4 regions of the Asticcacaulis sp. W401b genome follow, and region 1 is predicted to be linked to each of the others. Evidence: predicted binding sites of a transcription regulator. Region 1 holds the regulator's gene; each other region holds the start of a gene.
What was found. The regulator LexA, encoded in region 1, represses DNA repair genes until DNA is damaged. The targets are predictions, from matches to a motif close to ATGTTCNCNANNTGTTCT.

Region 1 (5,871 bases):
ATACAGGCGAACGGGTTGGCACCCGACGACCCGGCGAGACGAACCGTCGAGGTCGAGGCGTTTTGTTCGTGGTCGGCGTGCAGGATGAAGATGCGGTCCATGGCGCGCACCAGAGCCGGATCGACCACATAGTCTTCGGCCGGAACGGCGAAGCACATGCGCAGGAAGTTTTCGGCGTAGGAGAGGTTGTTCTTCGGATGCACGAAGGGCTGACCGACGCTGTATTTGAAGGCGCGCGCGGCGATGGTCGGCATCTTGGCGATCAGCCGGTGCGCCGAGATTTCGCGCTGCTGGGCGTCATGGATGTCGAGGCTGTCGTGATAGAAGGCCGACAAAGCGCCGACCGCGCCGGTCATGATGGCCATCGGGTGCGCATCGCGGCGGAAACCGTCAAAGAACCGGTCGAACTGCGCGTGCAGCATGGTGTGACGGGTGATAGTGCTTTCAAACTTTTCGTACTCAGCGGCCGACGGCAGTTCGCCGTGCAGCAGCAGGTAGCAGGTTTCGAGGAAGTTCGACTGCGAGGCCAGTTGATCAATCGGGTAGCCGCGGTGCAGCAGCACGCCCTGATCACCGTCGATATAGGTGATCTTCGATTCGCACGACGCCGTGGAGGTAAAGCCCGGATCGTAGGTGAAGGCATCGGACTGCGCATAGAGCTTACGAATGTCGATCACGTCCGGGCCGAGCGAGCCCTTCAGGATCGGCAGATCTATGACCTTGTCGCCTACGGTGACTTTGGCGGGAGGTGTCTGGGTCATGACGTGCTTACCTCTTATCTTTGTGTGCAATGCAAACGGCATTTTCGTTGCACCTGCTATATAAAGTGCAAACCTAAATGAAAAGAGCCTCTTTCATCAGTGCGTGCGCGACAGTGAGGCCCCAAGGCGTCAGGTGGCATGGATTGACGCTTTCGTCAGCCTTTTGAAGGGGGCGGTCGGGGCTTGGATACAGATCAAAAATTGCACTATATATATGATTATAAACGCATTTTGTATTCGTATGCCGAGGTCGCGCAGGGTTGTAACTTGTCTGACTTAACAATTTTTTGTGAACCCTGACACCATGCGATTTTAGCCGTAGTGTCTCTTCCCTGCGCAGCATTTTATCGCTGGTAAAAAGTATTTTCATAAGCGGAGGCGAGCTTCGCGCCTCTATTGCTTCCCGCGCAAGGGCATGTTTTGTAAGTCAGGGATGTGCTCAGCAGAGGTGACGGGGGTAGGGGGATTGCAGCGGCTTAGCGTCTGGCTTTCGCACATCCGGGCCATTGATTGGGCGCAGTCTCTGCGGCAATCGCTTGCTCAGCAGGCCGGTCGTCTGGTGCTTTGGCTGCCTGTGGCTGTGGGCGCGGGATGCGCCGTTTATTTGAGCCTGCGTTTTGAGCCGCCCTGGTTGTGGATTTTACCTGTCATGGGTGTCGCGGGGGGTATCTATGCCCTGTCTGTCTGGCGGCAATGGCCGGTTGTCGTTCGCTACGGCCTTCTGTTCATTGTGATGTTCACGCTGGGGGTGAGCTTATGCAAACTGCGCACCGAGCGCGTAGCGGCTCCGGTGCTGGTGTCCCAGCAGACGCAATTCCATCTCGATGCGGTGATTATGGATATAGTTGGCACCGACAGTTCGGAACCCAAACTTTTGCTGGCGCCGCTGAGACTGTCGGGTGTCGCGCCGGAACAAACGCCTATCCGCGTGCGCCTCAGCCTGCGCACCCTGCCGCCGGATCTGGCCCCCGGTCAGGCCATCTCTGTCTTTGCCATCCTCCACCCACCGGCGGGGCCGAGTATTCCAGGCGGATACGACTATGCACGCACGGCGTGGTTCGATGCGGTGGGGGCCGTGGGGTTTGCGCCCGGCCGCATTCGAACCATCGACACCCCCCCGCTACCGGCACGGCTGCAAAGGATCGTAGTGCTCAATCATCTGCGCTGGGAGGTGACGCAGCGTCTGATGGCGCAGATTCCGGATACGCGCATGGGCGGATTTGCCGCCGCCATGGTGACCGGGCATCAGGCCTTTCTGGCCCCTGAACTGGTTGGAGACATGCGCGATTCGGGGCTGGCGCATATTCTGTCCATTTCTGGTCTGCATATGGCGATTGTCGGCGGCTTTGCCTTCTTCGCCTGCCGGGGCGCGCTGGCCCTGAGCCCACCGATCGCGCTGAGATACCCGATCAAGAAATGGGCCGCCGGATTGGGGATGGTCGCCGTGGCGCTTTATCTGGCCCTTTCGGGCGCCCCGGCCCCGGCGATCCGCGCCGCCGTGGTCGCGTGGGTAGCCTTTGGGGCCATTGTGTTTGACCGTCGGGCATTGAGTTTGCGCGCTCTGGCCATAGCCGCCCTCATCGTGTTGCTGCTCATGCCCGAAGCCGTACTGGAACCGGGGTTTCAGATGTCGTTTTGCGCCACGGCGGCGCTTTTGGCGCTGGCCGAAGTGTCGCGCAATCCTGTCCGCGAGCTGGACGTGCCATGGTGGGTGCAGGGTTGGCAGGGCCTGTGGCACGGACTGAAGGTCTCGGTGCTGGCTTCGACGGTGGCCGGGCTGGCCACCACACCGTTCGGCGTCTTCTATTTCAGCCGCGCCCAGATGTATGGCCTGATCAGTAACCTGCTGGAAGCGCCGATCACCGGCTTTATCGTCATGCCGGCGCTGGCGCTGGGCACGGTGATGAGTGGCACGCCTTTCGGGGCCCCTATCCTGTGGGTGGCGCAGCAGGGGCTGTCTGTGATCGCGGCCATTGCGGGTTTTGTCGCCGATTTGCCCGGCGCGGTGTTGACAGTGGCGGCCCCGCCCAATCTGGCGCTGGCCTTGTCCACGGCGGGTGTTCTGTGGATGTGCCTGATCCGCGGTCAGGTGCGCTGGGTCGGCCTGCTGGCGGCGCTCGCCGTTATCTATTGGCCGCGTGAGACAGTACCGGATATCTGGCTGGAGGCCGAAGGTAGCAATGCGGCGCTTCGCGTTGATGGCACGGCCTATAGTCTGCGTCCCACTGTGCGCCAGTACGGCTATCAACTCTGGTTGAAACACTATGCGCTGAACGATGCTCCTCAGAAGGGCCCGCAGGACTATGTGTGCAAAAGCTATGTCTGCCTGCCCACGGCCACCGCACCTTACCGCGTCGGTTTCGCTTTCGGCCGCAAAGCCCCCAAGTCTGAACAGATAGAGGCCCTGTGCCAATCCGCTGATCTGATCGTCCTGCGATCTCAGGTGGCCGAATGGCCCGCCAACTGTGCCGGGGTCAATCGCATTACCGCCTCAGACTTCGAGCGGTTGGGAGCCATGGAACTGACGCGATCAGGTTCGAAAAGCTGGCACATTAAAGCCGCCAAACCTTTGAGAGGTCAGCGGCCATGGGTACATTAAGCCCGCCGTTCGGTCTTCCGCATCTGTCTTATCCGATCCCGCCTTGCGTGACGGTCTGGACCTGTGTTGACGGGCTCCTTTTATAGCCAGACGCAGAGGCTGAACGATCCTATGGTTTGTCCAATGTCTAACCCGGTGCGAAAAGTCTCTGATATGGCATAAAACCTGGCTCAGCATGAGAATGGCCGCAATTTCGGCATAGACGGCGGTATCTGCGGCGACCAGGAACACCACCTCAGCCGGAAACGCCGGGGCGAACGAGACCACCGTGGCGACGAACGCCGCGGCAAACACCATTTTCGACCATGTAAGCGTGTTCAGTCCCTTCGCCAGACGGTCGATCAGAAGGCCTTTAAGGCTGCGACCTATCCTGGTTTCCGGAAATAAAAAGGCAACGCCATAGGCCATGAGTATCGCATAAAGAACAGAAAACCCCATATCATCCTCCACGAGAGCGATATGGGGTGCAGCCGTCGCCAAACAAGACGCGATTTAATGATACCGGCGCATCAGACCGACCAGCTTGCCCTGAACGGCCACTTCGTCGGCATTGTAGATGCGCGTCTTGTAGGCCGGATTGGCCGCCTCAAGGGCAATAGACGCGCCCTTCTTGCGCAGGCGCTTCAGCGTAGCCGTATCGCCATCGACCAGTGCCACGACGATTTCGCCCGACTGCGCCGAGTCCGACTTCTTGATAATCACATAATCGCCGTCGAGAATACCGGCATTGATCATCGAATCGCCTTCGATTTCCAGCAGATAGTGCTCGCCCGAACCGACGAAGATTTCCGGCACGCGGATACGGTCGCGTTCGGCCCCCAGCGCCTCAATGGGTACACCGGCGGCGATCTTGCCCAGCAGCGGCAGTTCGCGGCCTTCGTCATTGGCGGGTTTGGACGCCGGGGCCGGGGCGGCGGGGCGGGTGCCTTCGACCACCTGCGGCACAAATGCCTGACGACCACGCGGCGGGGCGGCGGTCGTGGCCTGATCCGGCAGCTTGATCACCTCAAGGGCGCGGGCCCGGTGCGCAAGGCGGCGGATGAAGCCGCGTTCTTCAAGAGCGGTAATCAGCCGGTGGATCCCCGACTTCGACGCCAGATCCAGCGCCTCCTTCATCTCATCAAAGGACGGAGATACCCCCGTCTCCTTGATGCGTTCATGAATGAACATCAGAAGTTCGCGTTGTTTGGTCGTCAGCATAGGTCCACCCGCTGCAAAAGTTTGTCCCCGGACATGGCAATATTTAGCGCATGAATGGTGAACAAGTCATGAACTTGTGCAAAGTGTTCTGTATGCGTTCTTGAGTCTTGTCAAGCGGGCGTGAGCAGATTCTTCGCCGCCTGAGTGACGTCGCCCTGCCGCATCAGGCTTTCGCCGACCAGCATGGCCGTGGCCCCGGTTTTTTCGAGCCGCGCCACGTCCTGCGGCGTGAAGATACCGCTTTCGGCGACCAGAACGTGCTGCGGTCCGACCATCGCCGACAGGTCTTCGGTTGTTTTCAGATCGACGTCAAAAGTTCTTAAGTTTCGGTTGTTTATACCGATCAGCGGAGAGGCGAGCTTAAGCGCGCGCTCCATCTCAGGCGCGTCGTGTACTTCGACCAGGGCGTCCATGCCATAGGCATGGGCCGCCGCGATCAGATCGGCAGCGACGGCGTCGTCGATCATGGCCATAATCACCAGAATGGCGTCGGCCCCAAGGCTGCGTGACTCGGCGACCTGCCACACATCGACAAGAAATTCTTTGCGGATGCAGGGCAGGGTGACGGCGTTGCGGGCTGCCACAAAGTGCGATTCGTGCCCCATAAAGCTGGGCGCATCGGTCAGGATCGACAGACAAGACGCTCCGCCGGCCTGATAGGCCGCCGCCAATTTAGCCGGTTCGAAATCCTCACGAATCAGACCTTTGGAGGGACTGGCCTTTTTGACCTCGGCGATCAACGACAGACTGCGCGGCTGTTTGTGGGCCACCAGCGCGCGTTGAAAGCCGCGCGGTGCGCTGACGTCCTTGATGCGTGCCTCCAGAGTCGCCAGAGACGCCGCAGGCTTGCGTTCGGCGACTTCCGTGCGCTTGTAGGTGGCAATCTTTTCCAGAATATCGGACATGATTTAGCTGTTCGTGAGGGTGACGAGTTGGTCAAGCGCGGCCAGGGCCTTGCCGTTATCGAGGCTGGCGGCGGCGTGATCCAGCCCTTCGCGCAGGGTCTCAACCGCCCCACCGACCAGGAAGGCCGCTGCGGCATTGAGCATGACGATATCGCGATAGGGGCCTTTTTCGCCCTCCAGCAACCGACGTAAGGCCGTGGCATTGTGCTCGGGTGCACCGCCCGTGATGTCAGCCAGCGCCGCACGCGGCAGGCCCACGGCTTCGGGGGTGATGGTGAACAGGCGCAACTTGCCGTCCTTCCATTCCGCCACCTCGGTTTCGCCCGTGGTGGTCAGTTCGTCGAGACCGGAGCCGTGCACGACCCAGGCGTGAACGGCCTCAAGCTGACCCAAGGCCTTGCCAATC
Region 2 (5,871 bases), on a different contig from region 1:
TTTGCAGGCCTTGTTCTCAGTGCTCAGATCGCCCCAGTGCGCCGGGCCGTCATCGCCTTCGTAGCTCCAGTGACTGACGTCACCCTTGGCTGCACCGTGACCGTCCCCACCGTGATCACCGCCCCCATGCTCGCCCGCGGCTTCGGCATGAGGATCGCCGTGCTCCGCCTTGGGTTTGCCGCAGGACGACAGGCCCGCGCTCATCAGGGCAAAGGCAGCAACCGTAAACAGCAAAACAGGGCGGCGCATGGCGAACTCGAATCGAGAGTGAGGATGCTCGATTCAATGCCGTAACAGGGTTAACGCAGTGTTCACTTTGGGCACTGATCCGCGTTTGAACCCTATTTTTTCCGCGCCTTGTGCCGGGCCAGAATGTCTTTCAGGTATTTGCCGGTCCACGACTTCGGATTGTCCGCTACCTTTTCCGGGGTGCCAAAGGCCACGATCTCACCGCCGCCGTCGCCGCCTTCCGGGCCGAAGTCGAGCAGCCAGTCGGCCGTCTTGATGACGTCCAGATTGTGCTCGATCACCACGGTCGTGTTGCCGTGATCGGTCAGTTCGTGCAGCACCTCCAGCAGCTTGCGCGTATCCTCAAAGTGCAGACCCGTGGTCGGTTCATCGAGAATATACAGGGTCTTGCCCGTGGCGCGTTTCGACAACTCTTTCGACAGCTTGACGCGCTGCGCCTCGCCGCCCGACAGGGTCGTCGCCTGCTGGCCGATCTTGATATAGCCCAGGCCGACGCGCTTTAGCGTCTCCAGCTTGTCGCGGATGGACGGCACGGCCTTGAAGGCTTCGGCGCCTTCCTCGACCGTCATGTCCAGCACATCGGCGATGGAATGGCCCTTGAAGACGATCTCCAGCGTCTCGCGGTTATAGCGCTTGCCCTTGCACACATCGCAGGTGACATAGACGTCGGGAAGGAAGTGCATCTCGATCTTGATGACGCCGTCGCCCTGACAGGCTTCGCAGCGGCCACCCTTGACGTTGAAGGAGAAGCGGCCCGGTCCATAGCCGCGCGCCTTGGATTCCGGCAAGCCGGCGTACCAGTCGCGGATCGGCCCAAAGGCCCCGGTATAGGTGGCCGGGTTGGAACGCGGTGTGCGGCCGATGGGCGACTGGTCGATCTCGACCACCTTGTCGAAAAACTCCAGCCCCTCGATCTTGTCATGAGCGGCAGGATTGGCCGAGGCATTGTTGAGGCGTCGCGCCGCCGCCTTATGCAGGGTTTCCAGCGTGAAGGTCGATTTGCCGCCGCCGGAAACACCGGTGATGCAGGTCATGACCCCCACCGGGATTTCGCCGGTGACGCTTTTCAGATTGTTACCGCGCGCCCCGATGACCTTGAGCATCTTCTTCTTGTTTATGGGGCGGCGCTCATTGTCCGTGTCCTTCGAGAAGTAGAGCGGGATTTCGCGTTTACCGGTCAGATATTGCCCGGTCAGCGAGTTGGCATTGGCCTTGATGTCTTCGGGTGTGCCTTCGGCCACCACCTGACCGCCGTGCACACCCGCCGCCGGCCCCATGTCGATCACATAGTCGGCGGTGAGGATGGCGTCTTCGTCGTGTTCGACTACCAGCACGGAATTGCCGAGGTCGCGCAGGCCTTTCAGGCTGTCGAGCAGACGGTCATTGTCGCGCTGATGCAGGCCGATCGAGGGCTCATCCAGCACGTAGAGCACGCCGGTCAGGCCGGAACCGATCTGCGACGCCAGACGGATACGCTGACTTTCGCCGCCGGACAGGGTGCCGGAATTGCGCGACAGGTTGAGATAGTCGAGCCCGACCGCATTGAGGAAGTTCAGGCGGTCAAGAATTTCTTTCAGGATGCGCCGCGCAATATCCATCTGCTTTTCCGTCAGATGGTTTTGCAGATCGGCAAACCAGTCGTGCGCCTTCTTGATCGACAGACCGGAGATTTCGGCGATGTCCCTGGCATTGACCTTGACGGCCAGGGCTTCGGGCTTGAGGCGCTTGCCGCCGCAGGCCTCGCAAGGGGTTTCGGCCTGATAGCGGCTCAGGTCCTCGCGCACCCACGACGAGTCGGTTTCGCGGTAGCGACGCTCCATATTGGGGATGACGCCCTCAAACGGCTTGGTCACGTCGTAGCGACGCGAGCCGTCCTGATAGACGAACTTGATCTTTTCCGAACCGGACCCCAGCAGGATCACGTCCTGCGCTTCCGGCGTCAGGGCGCGCCATTTGGTGTCCATCTTGAAGCCGTAATGCCCGGACAGGGCTTCAAGCGTCTGCGCGTAGAGCGGCGAGGGGCCCTTGGCCCACGGAGCAATGGCCCCGTCCTTGAGGCTCAACGACTCATCGGGCACGATCAGCGAGCGGTCAAAGGTCAGCTTGACCCCCAGACCGTCGCAGGTCGGGCAGGCGCCGAAGGGGTTGTTGAACGAGAACAGGCGCGGCTCGATCTCGGCAATGGTAAAGCCGGAGACCGGGCAGGCGAATTTTTCTGAAAAGATCAGGCGCTTCGGCTCGGTTTCGCCTTCCGCGATGTCGGCATATTCGGCGATGGCCAGACCATCGGCCAGCCGCAGCGCCGTTTCCAGACTGTCGGCCAGACGCTGCATCAGCCCGCCCTTGACGACCACGCGATCCACCACCACGTCGATATCGTGCTTGTACTTCTTGTCGAGCTTGGGGGCGTCTTCGATGGCGTAGTACTGACCGTCGATCTTCAGACGCTGGAAGCCCTGACGCTGAAGGTCGGCGATTTCTTTCTTGTACTCGCCCTTGCGCCCGCGCACGAAGGGGGCCAGCAGGAGCAGGCGCGTCCCTTCGGGCAGGGCCATGATCTTATCGACCATCTGCGAAATGGTCTGGCTTTCGATGGGCAGGCCCGTGGCGGGCGAATAGGGCACGCCGGTGCGCGCCCACAGAAGGCGCATATAGTCGTGGATTTCCGTTACCGTGCCGACGGTCGAGCGGGGGTTTTTGGAGGTGGTCTTCTGCTCGATGGAAATGGCTGGCGACAGGCCTTCGATCAGGTCCACATCCGGCTTCGACATCAACTCAAGAAATTGCCGCGCATAGGCCGATAGCGACTCGACGTAGCGACGCTGCCCCTCGGCATAGATGGTGTCGAAGGCGAGTGACGACTTGCCCGACCCCGACAGGCCAGTGAGCACCACCAGCTTGCCGCGCGGAATATCGACATCGACGCCCTTGAGATTATGCTCACGCGCGCCGCGCACCTTGATGAAGCCCTGCATCAGGTTTGAGCTGCTCATCAGCATATCCTTGTCGTGTCCGCTATCGGCCATTACGCATATCCATCCGGGGAGGCAATTCCACCATATAGGTATAATGGCGGTGTCGAAAAAGTGTCAGCAGAGGTTTGCGGGTTCACTGCCCGATTTGCGGAGGGGGCGCAAGAACGTTTTGCGAACGCTTTTGTAAAAACTGTGACCGTGGCCCGCCTCGCAAAGGCCGGAATGTTTCGCTCAACTGACAGAGACGGCGGCGGCATGGCGCATCACATCATTCAATGGCGACATGTGGGGCTGGCGGCGCTGATCGTCGTCGCGGCGCATCTGGTGCTGGCTCTGTTGTTCATGATGTCACGGCGTGAGGAAACCACGGTCGAGTCCCCCGTCATTACCGAGATAGGCTTTGTGCCACCTGTGCTCATCCGTAAGGGGCCCCGGCCCGAAAGGCCGGTGCGCCGGACGCGATCGGCGTCTCATCGTCAGGAGACTTTCAATGCCGCGCCCTCAGAGGTCGCGCCCCTGACGACGGTCAGGGGAGAGCCGCCGCCCGAAGCGGCTGATGCGGTGTCGCGTGAGACCCTGGGGGCGACCTTGCGACACGCACAGGCCTGTCGCCGGGCCTTGATGGAGGGCAGCGTCCTGCCGCCGGACTGTCCGGCGCGCGGCGAGGGGTTAAACCGCCCCTTGCCTGTAAAGCCCGGAGATCAGCCCTATTGGGACAAGCAGATCAACGACAATGCGTTCCGGCGTCGCTACAAGAGCGAACCGGGCAACACGGAATACTGGCAAAGGGTCAATCGCAGTCGCTCAGACCCACAAAGACACACCCCGCAGGAGTGAACCTATTTCAACAGGCGTATGTTGGTCAGAGCTCCACCGGTACCGGAAGACCCCGTGACGGGTTCAAGGTTCCAGGTGGTATTGTTCAGGATCAGCCGGTTCATCACCATCGACAGCTTGTCGCTGCTCATTTTTGATTGCGCATTGAAAGTGACGTTGCGACTGGGCAGCCAGATTACGCCGTCCATATGGTTGGCCACGGCGCTGTTGAAAATAAAGTCTGTATTGCTCAGACCCGGCCTCTCAAAGAACAGCAGATTTTTGTATGTGCCCGTGTCGGGGGCGGTAAGGTCGGCGGAAATGCCGGAGTTGAACTGGATTTTCGTGGTGTCCTCGAAATAGAAGGTTACGCCCTTGCCCGTCCACGTCCCGCCATTGACGTTCCAGCCGCCGCTGCGGATGACGTACAGGCCGGGAGCAAAACTGACCGTAGCCGAGGAATTGTTGAAATTGAACCAGCCGCAATAGACACCGGGGCTGAGGCTGACGCTGCTGGTGTTACAGTTGCCATTCGACACCGTGCACGTCGTGCTGGCCACGGTCGGGATAAGCGCCGCCCACTGATCAGCAACGGTGGGGCACGACAGGCTCAGGCGATCCACCGCCGTTGAGTTACGAATGACATTGCTGCCTTCGATGCACACCTTCTTGAAGTTCAGGCTGGAGCCCGAATTGAAGATGGCAGCCGGACTGCCCTTTGAACGCACCTGAATTTCGCAGTTTGGGGCGGTTATTTTGGCGCCGGAATTAACCAGAAGCGCCTGGCTGCCCGACGGATCAAGCACCTGAATACAGGGGCCTGACGATTGGCTGGCCGCCGTGCCCACGGCTGTGGCGGTAACATTGATGGTCAGGCTGGAAATACCAAACAATCCTAGCAGGCCCGTGCGGTTATTATAAGCCACGGTTCCGGTTAGGGTTGTTTTGTCTGTCGTGTAGCCCGGCGTGGCGCTGAGGCCTTCGGGCAGGTTTGAGGCGAAGATGCGCGTGGCAACGGTGCTCCGCTGGGATGTCTCCTGACGCAGCCCTCCTAATACCGACGCGTCCATAGCGTCCTGTAGTTTTGCCTTCACGGAATAGTAGTTGTTCAGGTCAATGGCACCGCCGACGGAGCCGGCCATAGCCATCAGTGACAGAGCGAAGGCAAATGTCGTATTGCCGCCTCTATGCGAAACATCGCGTCGAAGGGGCGTGACAAGGGGTGCAGATATGGTTCATTTCCCGATAATCGCCACCATTGGTAGCGTATCCTTGTGAACACATGCTTAAGTCACACCGGAAAAATGACACCGGTTTCTGAATTTTACGCCTTGAAGCCGTAGTTCAGCGACTGAGGCGTGCGATCCTTGATTGAGGCGCCGGGGCCATAGGTCAGGCTGGGTTTACGCGTTTCGTTCAGCGAGTCGGCTATGGCCTTCATCAGCCCTTCGGAGATGGTCTTGGCGGCCTCGACGGCGCGGGCATGGCGCTCCGATATGGCCACAAAGCCTTCGGTGGCCTTGCGCAGGCTTTGTTTGTGGGCGGCGCTCAGCCCTGTCAGACGCGAGGGATCGGCCTTGAGGCGGGCGCTTTCCTGACGATACAAGGCCGACAGGCTGCGCGTCTCTTCGACCGACTCGCGGATATCGAGCGGACGGTGAGCCTCAAGCGCCTCGGTTTCAGCGCTCAGGCGTTCGGTCAGGCGCTCGGTGAGCACCAGAAGCTGCGCGGCGTAGTCATCGGCGTCGCGGGCGGAAATGCTCATGAGTTCGTCTCCTGTAGGGCAAGCAGTTGTTTCTGAACCTGAGCGGAAATACCGACACCGCCGGAT
Region 3 (5,871 bases), on a different contig from region 1:
GCCGCCGGTTCGATCGGACACATCTCGTCCAACCGATCATGCGTCAGGACGAACCCGCCGGGATGCTGGCTTAAATGGCGGGGCGTGCCCATAAGCTGGCGCGACAACTCGATGACCAGACAGATGCGCCGGTCATTGAGATTGATGCCGAGGCCGACGGCATCTTCCGCTTTGAAGCCGTCGCGCGACCAGTGCGAGACTTGCGACGACAGGGTCTTGATCAGGTCTTCGGGCAGCCCCATGGCACGGGCGGTGTCGCGGAGCGCCCCGCGCGTCCGATAGCGGGTGACGACGGAACACAGGGCCGCGTGGTTACGGCCATAGGTGTTGAAGACCCACTGCATCACCTCTTCGCGGCGGTTGTGCTCAAAATCGACGTCAATGTCGGGCGGCTCACCGCGCTCAGCACTGACGAACCTCTCGAACAGCAGGTCGTTGCGCGCCGGGTCGATGGAGGTGATGCCCAGCACATAACAGACGCAAGAGTTTGCGGCCGATCCCCGCCCCTGGCATAGGACGCCGATGGAGCGGGCGTACTGGACAATCGAATTGACCGTCAGAAAGTACGGGGCGTAGTCGAGCTGCTCGATCAGACCCAGTTCGTGCTTCAGGAGCCTTATGACCTCGTCCGGCACCCCCTCCGGGAACCGCCACTTGGCCCCTTCCCACGACAGACGCTTCAGCCGCTCAATAGGCGCCAGACCGTCATGGGTGAGTTCTGCGGGATATTGGTAGGTCAGTTCCTCCAGACTAAAACGGGCCTTGTCGGCGATTTCGACCGACCGCCGTAATGCCTCCCGGTAATCCGGAAACAACCGCGCCATTTCCTCGGCGGACTTCAGATAGCGGTCGGCATAGAGTTCGCGCCGGTCACCCAGTTCGTCGATGGTGCAGCGGTGGCGGATACAGGTGACGACGTCCTGCAACATGGCCTTGTCGTGGACGTGATAGAGGACATCGTTCGTCACGACGGTCGGCACCCGGCAACGGGCGGCCATATTGGATAGCGCCAGCAGCCGGGTGTAGTCGCCCTGCCGACGGCGCAGGGTCAACGCCACATAGGCACGCTCGGCGAAGAGGGATTTGAAGCGCTTCAGGTGCAGGCCGCACTGGTCGTCGGGTTCGTCCGGCAGGAAGATGGCAATTAGCCCCTCCGCGACATCCTCGACGTCGCGCCAGTCGATCAGGCACTTGCCCTTGCCGGCCCGGCTATTGCCCGTGGTCAGCATCCGGCTCAGTCGTCCATAGGAGGCCCGATCGGTCGGATAGACGAGGAGCGAACAGCCATCGGCCAAGTCCAGTCGGCAACCAGTAATCAACCGCACCCCTGTGGCCCGCGACGCGACCAAGGCGCGCACAACGCCCGACAGACTGTTGTGGTCAGTAATGGCCAGAGCGTCCATGCCCAACGCTTTGGCTTGCTCGAACAGTTCGTCGCACGACGACACGCCCCGCAGGAAGGAATAGTGCGAAGCGCATTGCAGCTCGATATAGGGAACTGCGCTGCCGGCAGACATCACGCAAACTTCCCGTGCATGTACCAGCGCAATGACCCGGTATTCTCATTCTGACCATCGCCGGTCCGGAAGACCCAGAAGCGCTCGCCGCCATCGACCTGTAAAATGTAATAATCCCGGACCTTCCCGGCCTCCTTCTCCGTCTGCCACCATTCGCCCCTGACGCGCTCAGGGCCATCGGCGGCGGTCACGCGATAACGGCTGCCGCGCCATTGGAAAGAGACGGGCGGATGGTCCGGTAATAAGGCCATAGTCTGCATCGGTTCGGGCGGGCGCAGCAGCCGGAAGGGTCGTCGGAACCTGGCATTGCGCGGGGAACCCATGTCGCTGGAATGGGTGGGTAGCCGCCGCACGGCGCGTTCGGGAATGTCGCTGGCCGATGGGGCGGTTCGGTAGAGGCGGCTGGTTTCTCCGAAGCGGTTATACAGCGTGTCCCAAAGGTCTTCGACATCGGCGGGCGCTGGCTCACCATAGGCGGCGTGGATTTGTTGCGGCGAGAGCAAACCCGTGTGGGTCGCCGCCAGAACCATGCGCTCGATCCCAAAGCCGGGATCGATCTTTTCGATCTTGTCGCATAGGAGCTTCGAGAGGCGGACGACGTCCCGAACCGGCTTGGCCATGCGGACCTGGACGGCCTCGACCTTGTTGTCAACGCGGGTACAGCGCAGGTCGACCTGCAAGCCGCCTTCCCCGGCTTCCTCCAGCCGCTCGCACAATGCCTCCACAAGCTGACGGGTATATTTGGCGATGGTCTCCGGCGCACCGATGGGCTCGAAGAAGGCCCGACGCACCAGGATCATTTCGGGTGGTTCGGCGGGGGTGATTGGCTGGGCCAGCCGACCAAAGGCCATGTCGATGCGTCGAAAGAGGTGCGGGCCGAACCGAAGCGTCAAAGGCGCGCGCGGTTGCGAGGCCAGTTCGCCGATCGTGTCGAAACCCAGCACGCGCAAATCGTCGAGCGTTGCTGCCTGCAGCCGCAGCGCCTCGACCGGCAATCGCAGCAAGGTTTCGTTGGTCTTGCCGGGTGCGATCAAGGTGATTGGCGCGGGCAGATATCGAGCCAGCGCATAGGACGCGCCCCAGGTCTCCGACAGGGCGACCTTGGCTGTCACCCCACGTTCTGAGAGTTGGCCAACTATATCCTGAAGCAGATCCTGTTCGCCGCCATGGAGGTGCGTTGCCCCGGTCACGTCGAGCACCAGCCCATCAGGGGTATCGACCATAACCAGTGGCGAGTATCGACGCAGCCCCCAAAGCGCCAGGGCTTCCAGTTCCGCCAGATCAGCGTGGGGATCGGCGTCGACCAGATGCAGATCATTGACCAGTGCCTGCGCCTTGGCCACCGGCATGCCGACACGAATACCCAGAGAATGGGCGAAGTCATCGACGGCCGTCACCACGCGACGGCGGCCATCCGAGCCTTTGAGGACCAGAGGTACATCACGAGGCGGCGCGACCCCATCCGGCAACCGTCGTAACCGATCCGTCGGCCATGTGGGCAGGTATACCGAGATGACCCTGTGCATCGAACGCCTCTACTTCGAAGTCTGCGCATTCACCTCCGCGCACCCTCATTAATTCCAACAACCATTTCGCCCGGCCGACGCCCCTTACCGGCAACGGATCAGCTTCGATCTCGGTCACCCGCCACCGCGTCGAGGCGGCGGTCGGTGTCCCAAAATCCCGCGCGTCCGTCTGACGTCGCCATCGTCGCAGCGCCATGCCCATCGTGCCCGATGTCTCGGCGGCGAATTGAAGCCGCTGGGACACCTTCAGGCTCAGAGGCCCGATCTCGGCGACGACGGCGCTCAAGCCCCCGTGCCGCAAGGCTTCCTCGAAACAGGCCAGTATCGACTTCTCGTCGTGCGACTCGAAGAAGACGACGCGATCCGGCGTCAGGCCGCATTGCGCGAGCGCGGGCGCAAACAGATCGGGCTGCGTATGACACCACAAGACCATGCCCCCCGTCCGCGCGGCTACGCCCGCTGCAAAAGCTGCGGCGGCAGCCCCGTCGACAGCGCCATGGGCGCCACCGGCCACCTCATGCAAGGCGCCGCGCACCAGTCCACCGCCAGGTAGTTTTCGGTCGATCTCGTCGTTTCCGAACGGGAGGATGGAGCGGTCATGGACGTGTCCGCCGCCGAAGCGGGCGCGTAAGGCTCGGAACTGGGCGCGGTTATCGAGGGACATGACATGCTCAATCCTTTCTGGATGGCGCGAAATATGTTCTCTTTTTGTTCCCAAATACTGCAGGCTGTCAAGGGGGTGTTCGTCAGCCAGCTTAGCTGACAAAATTTGTCAGCATTGGCCCTACTGACATATTTCTCTGGAGTCGTAAGGAATTAGTTGGCCGGCTACCGGTAGTCAGTTGCATTGAGAAATGTGTGAATTATCGATAGGTATGGCAGCCTGAGCTGGCGCAGGTGGAGTTCGGCGGAGTTTTCCAGAAGGACTCCAACAGTATGTGAGTCTCGTTTTGTTCTTGGCCCGGATTTTCACCCGTGGTAAGCTACCATATTGACTCTACAGAGGATTTCGGCGTGACCGTACAGCACCTGCGACGTATTGATCAGGCTCGCAACATGGCTCGATCTTACGAGGTGTCCGTTCAGCCTGGCCTATTTGGTGATGTAGCGGTCGTCCGCCATTGGGGCCGGATCGGCACTGCCGGGCAGTCTAAAGAATTTTGGTTCACCGATGAGGTGCAGGCTGACGAAATGATTGGTGCCATATTGCGTCAGAAGCAAAGGCGTGGATACGAGTTGCTCAAGTCACCTTAATCGGCTGCCTCACCGGGACGCCCCAGCAACCATTTTCGGGCTTCGGTCGCCGTGCTGACGATCTTAAATTCGCGCCCGGGCCAAAGTTCCAGATATCCATCCATCCGCTCGAATATTAAAGGATTGACCGAGACGATGGCGACACCCCTCCCATCGTCTTTTCGTTGAACGGCCTCGGACCATGTGTCTGCAAATTTCTCAAGCTGATCCCAAGGCACAAAGCCGTCGAACTCTGACATGTCGGCAATAAGGTCAAAAGTCCAAGGTTCCGTGAGACCCTGAAAGGCTTCTAAGATCACCTGCGGAAGATTGATGTTCGGATTGAGACTGGGATACTTAATCTCGACTATCTTCAAATCATTATGAATAAAAACCTGATACTTAGATAGTTTAGCAACATCTATGCGATCAATCATCAAAGTGTCTCAAAGTCGTTGGCGAGAACGCGCCTTACTTTATCGCTATGGTTGCGATCCGCATCGTGTGAACGCTACCAACTTAGTTCGCAAAAGCTTTCGCCCATAAGGAGTGTTATTTCGAGAGAAACAACGTTTCCGTCCGGTCGGTAAATTATTACTTTCGGCGCTTCTTGATCATTTCACCCTTGGCAACCCGATAGCCAATGGGCAAGGTGATGACTGCGCTGCCATCTTCGCAGATATCACAGACGCATTGAACTGCCTCAAATACGGTATCTGGAGCCAGTTGAACGGCTTCGACCACCAAGCCGCCGCCCTTCCCAGCCGACGTCAGTTGCCAATCGGCCCCGGCGTCTGGAAGGACACGAATGAGCGAGCGCCCTGCTGCGTCAGCGTATTGTACTCGGGCGGACGCGACGCGCCATTTGAGCCTATCAGAGACCGATTTCCCAAAGCGAATAACCAACCTATCAACAAGGCCTGTAACCTCGACCTTGGGTTTTAGGTCTTCATTTGAAACGAGTTCAAGCCAGTCCATTCCCATCCCCTCAATATTGCATCCCACATAGTAGCAACCCACTAGATATTCACAGAAAAGCGGCAATTGTGAAACAAAATCAATCGGCGCTTGATTGGTTTGATAAAACACGTTCGCAGGTGCGGGATCAAGGGGGAAATTTTACTAAACTCGCGCTTGAATAGCAGTGGCAGCCCGGTTATATCGAGGAACAAGGCAAGAACCGTGCGGGGGCAAAATGTCTGATTCAAACGAACCGAAGCTCACTCCAGAAGCAGTGAAAATGTTGAACGATCTCGCGGCCAATCGCTCGACGGGCGGGCTAAATTTGACGCCCGAAGCTCAGTCGAACTTAGAGAAATTTGCGAACGAGCATCTGACGCACACGTACAAGGATCACAAGACCTCCTACTTAATCATGGCTATCGTTCTAGGATTGCTCGGTTCCTTCGCCTTTCTCTACATGGCAGATGGCATGTTCGACAGCCCCGAAGCTTTCGCAAAGACCATGAACGCTATGATCATTGTTGTGCCGGTGTGTGCGCTCGCTTTCTTCGGGTCTTATCGATTTTGGTCAGCCTATCGCCGATTATAAGTCAATTTTGGTTCCTACTTAGGTTTCGACTTTTTTGAGTTGG
Region 4 (5,871 bases), on a different contig from region 1:
ACGGCGGTAAGCGCGGCGTGCGAGCGGCCATAGGTCTCATAGACCCATTGCAGCACCTCCTCACGCCGCTGGTGCTCGAAGTCCACATCGATATCGGGCGGTTCGCCCCGCTCTTCGGAGATGAAGCGCTCGAACAGAAGATCGTTGCGATCGGGATCGACGCTCGTAATGCCCAGTACGAAACAGACGCAGCTATTGGCGGCCGAGCCTCGCCCCTGACAGAGGATGTCCTGCGAGCGGGCGAAGTTGACGATGGCGTTGACCGTCAGAAAATAGGGCGCGTAGTTGAGCTTCTCGATCAGGGTCAGTTCATGGCGCAGAAGGTCGATGACCTTTTGCGGTACACCTTCCGGATAGCGCCGCTTCGCCCCTTCCCAGGTCAGTTTCTTGAGGGCGTCGATAGCCGATAGCCCTGGTAACAGCTTCTCTTCCGGATACTGGTATTTAAGCTCATCGAGGCTGAAACGGCACTGATCGGCGATCTCGACGCTGCGCCTTAAGGCCCCCTCGTAGCCCGGAAACAGGCGATACATCTCCTCGGGCGTCTTCAGATAGCGGTCGGCATAGCGGTGGCGCAGATCACCCAGGGCGTCGATGGTGCAGTTATGCCGTATGCACGTGACCACATCGTGCAACTGGTCGCGCTCATGGACATGATAGAGGACGTCATTGGTGACGACGGTGGGCACCCGCACCCTGGCCGCCAGGTTCGACAGTTCATGCAGGCGCAGATGATCCCCCTGCCGGCGGCGCAGCGTCAGCGCCACATGGGCGCGCTCGGCAAAAATGGTCTTAAATCGCCGCAGGCGCTGGGCGCAGACCTCGTCGGCCTCGTCCGGGAGGAAGATGCCGATCAGACCTGCGTTGAAGTCCTCGACATCCTGCCAGGTGAGGTCACAGCGCCCCTTGCCGCCCCGCGCCTTGCCCACCGTCAGAAGCCGCGACAGGCGCGCATAGGCGGCCCGGTCGGTGGGATAGACGAGCATCGAAGAGCCATCGCTCAGATCGAGGTGGCAGCCGACGATCAGTCGCACCCCCGTGGCTTTGGCGGCCACATGGGCGCGCACCATACCGGCGAGCGTGTTGCGATCCGCGATGGCCAGCGCCTCAAGACCCAGTGCCTGAGCCCGGACGAACAGCTCATCGGGGGATGAACAGCCCTGCAGGAAAGAGAAGTAGGACGCGCACTGAAGCTCGACATAAGGTGGCTGCATCAGTCGAACTTTCCGTGTAGATACCAGTTGAGAGAGCCGGTGCCCGTGTGTTCGCCGTCCCCGGCCCGGAAGACCCAGAACCGCTCGCCCGTGGCCGCTTCGAGGATATAGTAGTCGCGCACCTTGCCGGTCTCGGCATCGCTCACCCACCACTCCCCCTTGACCCGTTCGGGGCCATCGGCACAGACGACGCTGTAGCGCTGCCCGCGCCAGGTAAAGGCGCGCGGGGGATGATCGGGCAAGGCCGCGAGCGCCTGCACCGCTTCGGGGCGATAAAGACGCGCCGGGCGTCGATAGCGGGCATTGCGCGGGGAGCCGGTCCCTTGCGCCGAAGGCGCGAGCCGTCTGACCGAGCGCTCCGGGATATCGCTTGCGACCTCCACCGCGCGGTAAAGTCGGCCCTCGCCGTAGCGATTGCTGAGCGTATCCCACAGGTCTTCGACGTCCGGGCGCGCGGGTGCGGCAAAGCGCGTGGCGACCTGGGTGAAGGACAGCGGTTCGACCAGAGGGGCTGATAGAGTCATTTTGTCGATGCCGAAGCCCGGCTCGACGGTTTCGATCTTATCGACCAGCAGTTTCGACAGACGCTTGACGTCGCGCACCGGCTTGGCGGTGCCAACGCTTATGGTCTCGATGCGACTATCGACGCGCACAAAGTGCAGATCGAGCCGTCGTGCCCCAAGCCCCACCTCTTCCAGTTTCAGGCACAGGGATTCAGTCAAACGGCGGGTATATTTCTCAAGCGTGTCAGGTGCCCCGATGGGCTCAAAGAAAGCGCGTTCGACCGAGATCAGTTCGGGGACATGGACGGGCTCAATGGGCTCGGCCAGTCGCCCAAACGCCATATCGACGCGCCGCCACAGGTCGGGACCGTAGCGCAGCGCCAGCGGGGCGCGCGGCTTGGCGGCCAGTTCGCCGATCGTGTCGATGCCGATGAGGCGCAACTCCTCGACCGTCTCGGCCGGCAGGCGAAGCGCCGCGACCGGCAGGGGCAGGATCGCCTCGGTGGACTTACCCGCTGCAATGATCAGAGAGGACTTACCGGCAAAGCGCACCAGGGCGTGGGCGGCACCCCAGCTGTCTGCGACCGTGGCATAGGCGGTGATATGGAGGGCCTCAAGACGACGTAGCATATCGGAGACCAGAGCGGCCTCTCCCCCATAGAGATGGGCCGCGCCCGTGATATCGAGGATCAGACCATCGGGCGGATCAGCGGCCACCACGGGCGAGTAGAGCCGTAACGCCCAGACGGCGAGCTTTTCAAGCGCCTCGGCGTCACGCTCCACCTCAGCGTCACGCACCTCCAGTCCCTCGATCAGAACCTGCGCCTTGGCCACCGCCATGCCGAGTCTAACGCCGCGTTGATGAGCTAACGCATCGACTGCCGTGACGAGGCGTCGGCTGCCGACCTTGCCCTGCAGAACAAGCGCTTGCTCAAGCGGCAGCGCGTCCAGGCCTACAGCCCGGCGCAGACGATCGGTCCCCCAGAATGGCAGATAGAGGCTGAGGTAGCGGGCCATGACACCCTACACCGCCTGTCGCGTGAGAGGATCGACCCAGTCGGCCCAGGCTTCAAGCAGGGCATTACGCTCAGCCGTCAGGACGTCGAGCGGCACGGCCACAGAGGCCGAGCGACGAATGGGCTCGCTGAGGCCTGAAACATGAATGTCGTAGATCGGCTGATGACGGCTGACGCTGCCCCAGCCGCCCACCGTGAGCGTCTTCGTGTAGATGGGACTGACGGCTGAGATGGCCTGAAGACTGATCAGAAGATGGGACAGGTCGAACAGGCCCGGCGATACGCCGTCCCTGAGGTGATAACGCCGCCAGGCGGCCACGAGTTGCGCATGCGCGCGTCTGAGTGCGGCCCTTTCCTCGTCGGTGCCGTCCTCCGACTGGAACCACAGGGTTTGAGGCAGGCCCTGGATATGGACCGGGAAGGCCAGATGCGTGTCTTCATAAAGGCCGTTTGCCCATACCGGCCCGATAGCGACGAGGGGCGCCAGCGCCACCACCTTCCCCGCACAGGTGACAAGTTCACTCATGCGATATCCGCGTAATCGGTCTGATAGAGATCAACCACGTCGAGGATCTGGGGCGCGCGCGGCAATTGCGGCAGGGGCGAGCCATCGGCGTGGTATCTGTAGCCGGCCACATCGTAATAGACACTACCTTTGGGACCGATCTTCTGCACACAGGCCATATAGTCGCGCTCATGGCGGGCGACCGTGAGCAGGACGGCGGCCCCATCGAACAGGGCTAATCGGGTGTGTTCATCCGGTGTCTCAAACAACTGCATAGTTTCCCTCCTCTTAAGATGCGACCCGCAAGGTGTCTGGTCGTTGTGCGTCCGCGGACAGGCGGATACGCCCCTCCCCGTCACAGGCCTCGACCTCGAAATCATGACACTCGCCGCCGCGGGCCCGGATCAGTTCGAGCATCCAGCGCGCGCGTCCGACGCCGCGCACCGGCAAAGGTGCCGAGTTCAGTTCGGTCACGCGCCAGCGGGTAAAGGCGGCCGTGGGGCGGCCAAAGTCTTTGGCATCGACCTGCCGGCGCCAGCGGCGCACGATCAGGGCCAGCGTCCCGGTGCCCTCCGCCGCCATCAGAAGACGTTGCGAGGCGACACGGGAGAGATTGGCGAGTTCGCCCACGACCGCGGTGAGGCCGCCGTGGCGCAGGGCTTCCTCACAAGCCCCCAGCACGGCGGCCTCATCGCCGGCTTCGAAGAAGACGACCTTGTCATCGGTCAGGCCTGAACGGGCGAGCGCCGGGGCAAACAGATCAGGCTGCGTATAGGCCCATAGAACACGCCCCCCAGAGCGCGCCGCAATCCCGGCGGCAAAGGCAATGGCGGCGGCCCCATCTACCGCGCCATTGGCGCCACCAGCGATCTCGTGCAGGGCCCCAAAGGCCAGCCCCCCCTTGGGAATACGGGTGTCGATATCAGGAACGCCGAAGGGGAGAACGACGCGTCTGGGCGCACTGTGACCGCCGATATGGTCGATCCGGTCTCGCAAAGCGCTGAGGACGGCGGGGTTGGCAGCGGGCATGACATCAAGCATCCTTTCTGAACGCCAAAGATTATGTTCGCTTTTTGTTCTTTAATTCGAACAAGAGTCAATAGGCCGAGATCGGCGTCTGCGTGCTGCCAGAAACTGTCAGGGCACCAGATCGGAGCTGAATCGTGAGGAGTCACAACTCCTTAACGGCGGACTCTTAAGAAACAAATCAGGAACAAATTTCTGTGAATTGTCGAAATGCAGCTCCTGAGACGTCGATACAGAATGTTAATGTGTTGATTTTCTCTGAGATGCGAACGGAAACTTGGGCCGACGCACTTATCCCCTGAGTTCCATAGCCACACGCTCAGTTTTAACCATCTGGGCTTTCACCAAGGCCGCGGGCGCAGGTTTGCAGTAGAGGTAGCCCTGTATTAGGCGGCAACCGGCGAGTTCAAGCAATTCAGCCTGCCCCTCCGTCTCCACTCCCTCCGCCGTAATTTCCATAGCGAGGCCGTTTGCGAGGAACATAACGCCCTGAACAAGAACAGATGACTTGGTGCCGGTCACAAGATCATCAATGAGGCTTTTATCGAGCTTGATTTTGTTGAATCCGTATGCCTGAAGATAAGCAATACTGGTGAATCCGGTTCTAAAATCATCAAGTATCATCCGGATAGGCGCAGATGTTGCATAACATCGGGATCGACGCCGTCTTGTGCGAACACAAACCGATCAGGGCTGGACGGGTCTTCTACCGATTCCCGGGCATGTATCGCGTTGGCTTCCGTACGGCCTATTCCACATTATCGTCGAATGCCAGTATTTGCTTCTTTGGATTTTGCGAGCCTTTCTTCACCGATTCAACATGCGTGCTTGCGGTGACGACGGCCAGCGCCAATATCTCCTGGCTCAAGGGGGGATCTTAGAGGTGAGCCGGGAGACAAAGGCTGTGCACCTGAAAAGATACCGTACCATTGGTATCTGATTCGCGGCGAAAGTGCATACCGGCAATGTTAGGGCCTCGGTTCCGCCTAACCGGTGACCCGTCGCTAAGCCTGGGGGCAATTCAACTTCCTTAGGCTTGTCGAGGCGCCATGCTGCAATTGAGAGCGTTTATGCGGCCTTCAAGCGGTTGATGAAGTTTGCCACCTCTGCCTCGAGCGACGCGGCCTGATGGGCCAGAGCGCCGGACAGGCCGCGGAGCTGTTCTGACGCGACGCCTGTCTCTTGCGCCCCGGCCGAGACGACGCCCATCTGCGCACTCACCTCAGTCGTGCCAGATGCGGCGCGCGCCGTATTGGCCGCGATATCCTGCGTCGCCGCGCCCTGCTGATCAACCGATTCGGCGATGGACACAGTGGTTGCGCGGATCATTTCGATGGTCGACACGATGCGCCCGATCGATTCCACGGTAATATGTGTGGCTGACTGAATCTCGTTGACCTTTTCCGCGATCTCGTCTGTGGCCTTCGCCGTCTGCGTGGCCAGCGACTTGACTTCGGTCGCGACAACCGCAAAGCCTTTGCCAGCCTCCCCCGCACGAGCGGCCTCGATCGTCGCGTTGAGTGCCAGCAGGTTGGTCTGAGAGGCAATGGCGCGGATCAATTCGATGACATCGCCAATGCGCGACGCGGCCCCGCTCAGCACGCTTA

Region 2: a site for LexA is predicted at 3,386-3,403, ahead of uvrA (excinuclease ABC subunit UvrA). Genes of this name have one in related genera too.
Region 3: a site for LexA is predicted at 3,741-3,758, ahead of ACK8OE_RS18260 (ImuA family protein). Genes of this name have one in related genera too.
Region 4: a site for LexA is predicted at 4,301-4,318, ahead of ACK8OE_RS04850 (ImuA family protein). Genes of this name have one in related genera too.

What each region holds. Positions count from the first base shown of each region.
Region 1 is NZ_JBKFEE010000004.1:209,807-215,677, reverse strand. It holds gene gltA (citrate synthase) at 1-761, opposite strand, end outside; gene ACK8OE_RS10795 (ComEC/Rec2 family competence protein) at 1,228-3,360, shown strand; gene ACK8OE_RS10790 (hypothetical protein) at 3,292-3,798, opposite strand; gene lexA (transcriptional repressor LexA) at 3,853-4,560, opposite strand; gene trpC (indole-3-glycerol phosphate synthase TrpC) at 4,671-5,465, opposite strand; gene trpD (anthranilate phosphoribosyltransferase) at 5,469-5,871, opposite strand, start outside.
Region 2 is NZ_JBKFEE010000003.1:411,000-416,870, forward strand. It holds gene ACK8OE_RS09555 (carbonic anhydrase) at 1-249, opposite strand, end outside; gene uvrA (excinuclease ABC subunit UvrA) at 342-3,224, opposite strand; gene ACK8OE_RS09565 (hypothetical protein) at 3,480-4,061, shown strand; gene ACK8OE_RS09570 (TadE/TadG family type IV pilus assembly protein) at 4,064-5,272, opposite strand; gene ACK8OE_RS09575 (flagellar basal-body protein FlbY) at 5,365-5,805, opposite strand; gene ACK8OE_RS09580 (rod-binding protein) at 5,802-5,871, opposite strand, start outside.
Region 3 is NZ_JBKFEE010000016.1:22,751-28,621, forward strand. It holds gene ACK8OE_RS18250 (error-prone DNA polymerase) at 1-1,517, opposite strand, end outside; gene ACK8OE_RS18255 (Y-family DNA polymerase) at 1,517-2,986, opposite strand; gene ACK8OE_RS18260 (ImuA family protein) at 2,958-3,707, opposite strand; gene ACK8OE_RS18265 (WGR domain-containing protein) at 4,058-4,297, shown strand; gene ACK8OE_RS18270 (hypothetical protein) at 4,294-4,713, opposite strand; gene ACK8OE_RS18275 (hypothetical protein) at 4,871-5,365, opposite strand; gene ACK8OE_RS18280 (hypothetical protein) at 5,472-5,828, shown strand; gene ACK8OE_RS18285 (conjugal transfer protein TraG N-terminal domain-containing protein) at 5,843-5,871, opposite strand, start outside.
Region 4 is NZ_JBKFEE010000002.1:32,741-38,611, forward strand. It holds gene ACK8OE_RS04830 (error-prone DNA polymerase) at 1-1,214, opposite strand, end outside; gene ACK8OE_RS04835 (Y-family DNA polymerase) at 1,214-2,734, opposite strand; gene ACK8OE_RS04840 (hypothetical protein) at 2,741-3,259, opposite strand; gene ACK8OE_RS04845 (hypothetical protein) at 3,256-3,513, opposite strand; gene ACK8OE_RS04850 (ImuA family protein) at 3,527-4,267, opposite strand; gene ACK8OE_RS04855 (EAL domain-containing protein) at 4,556-4,888, opposite strand; gene ACK8OE_RS04860 (methyl-accepting chemotaxis protein) at 5,333-5,871, opposite strand, start outside.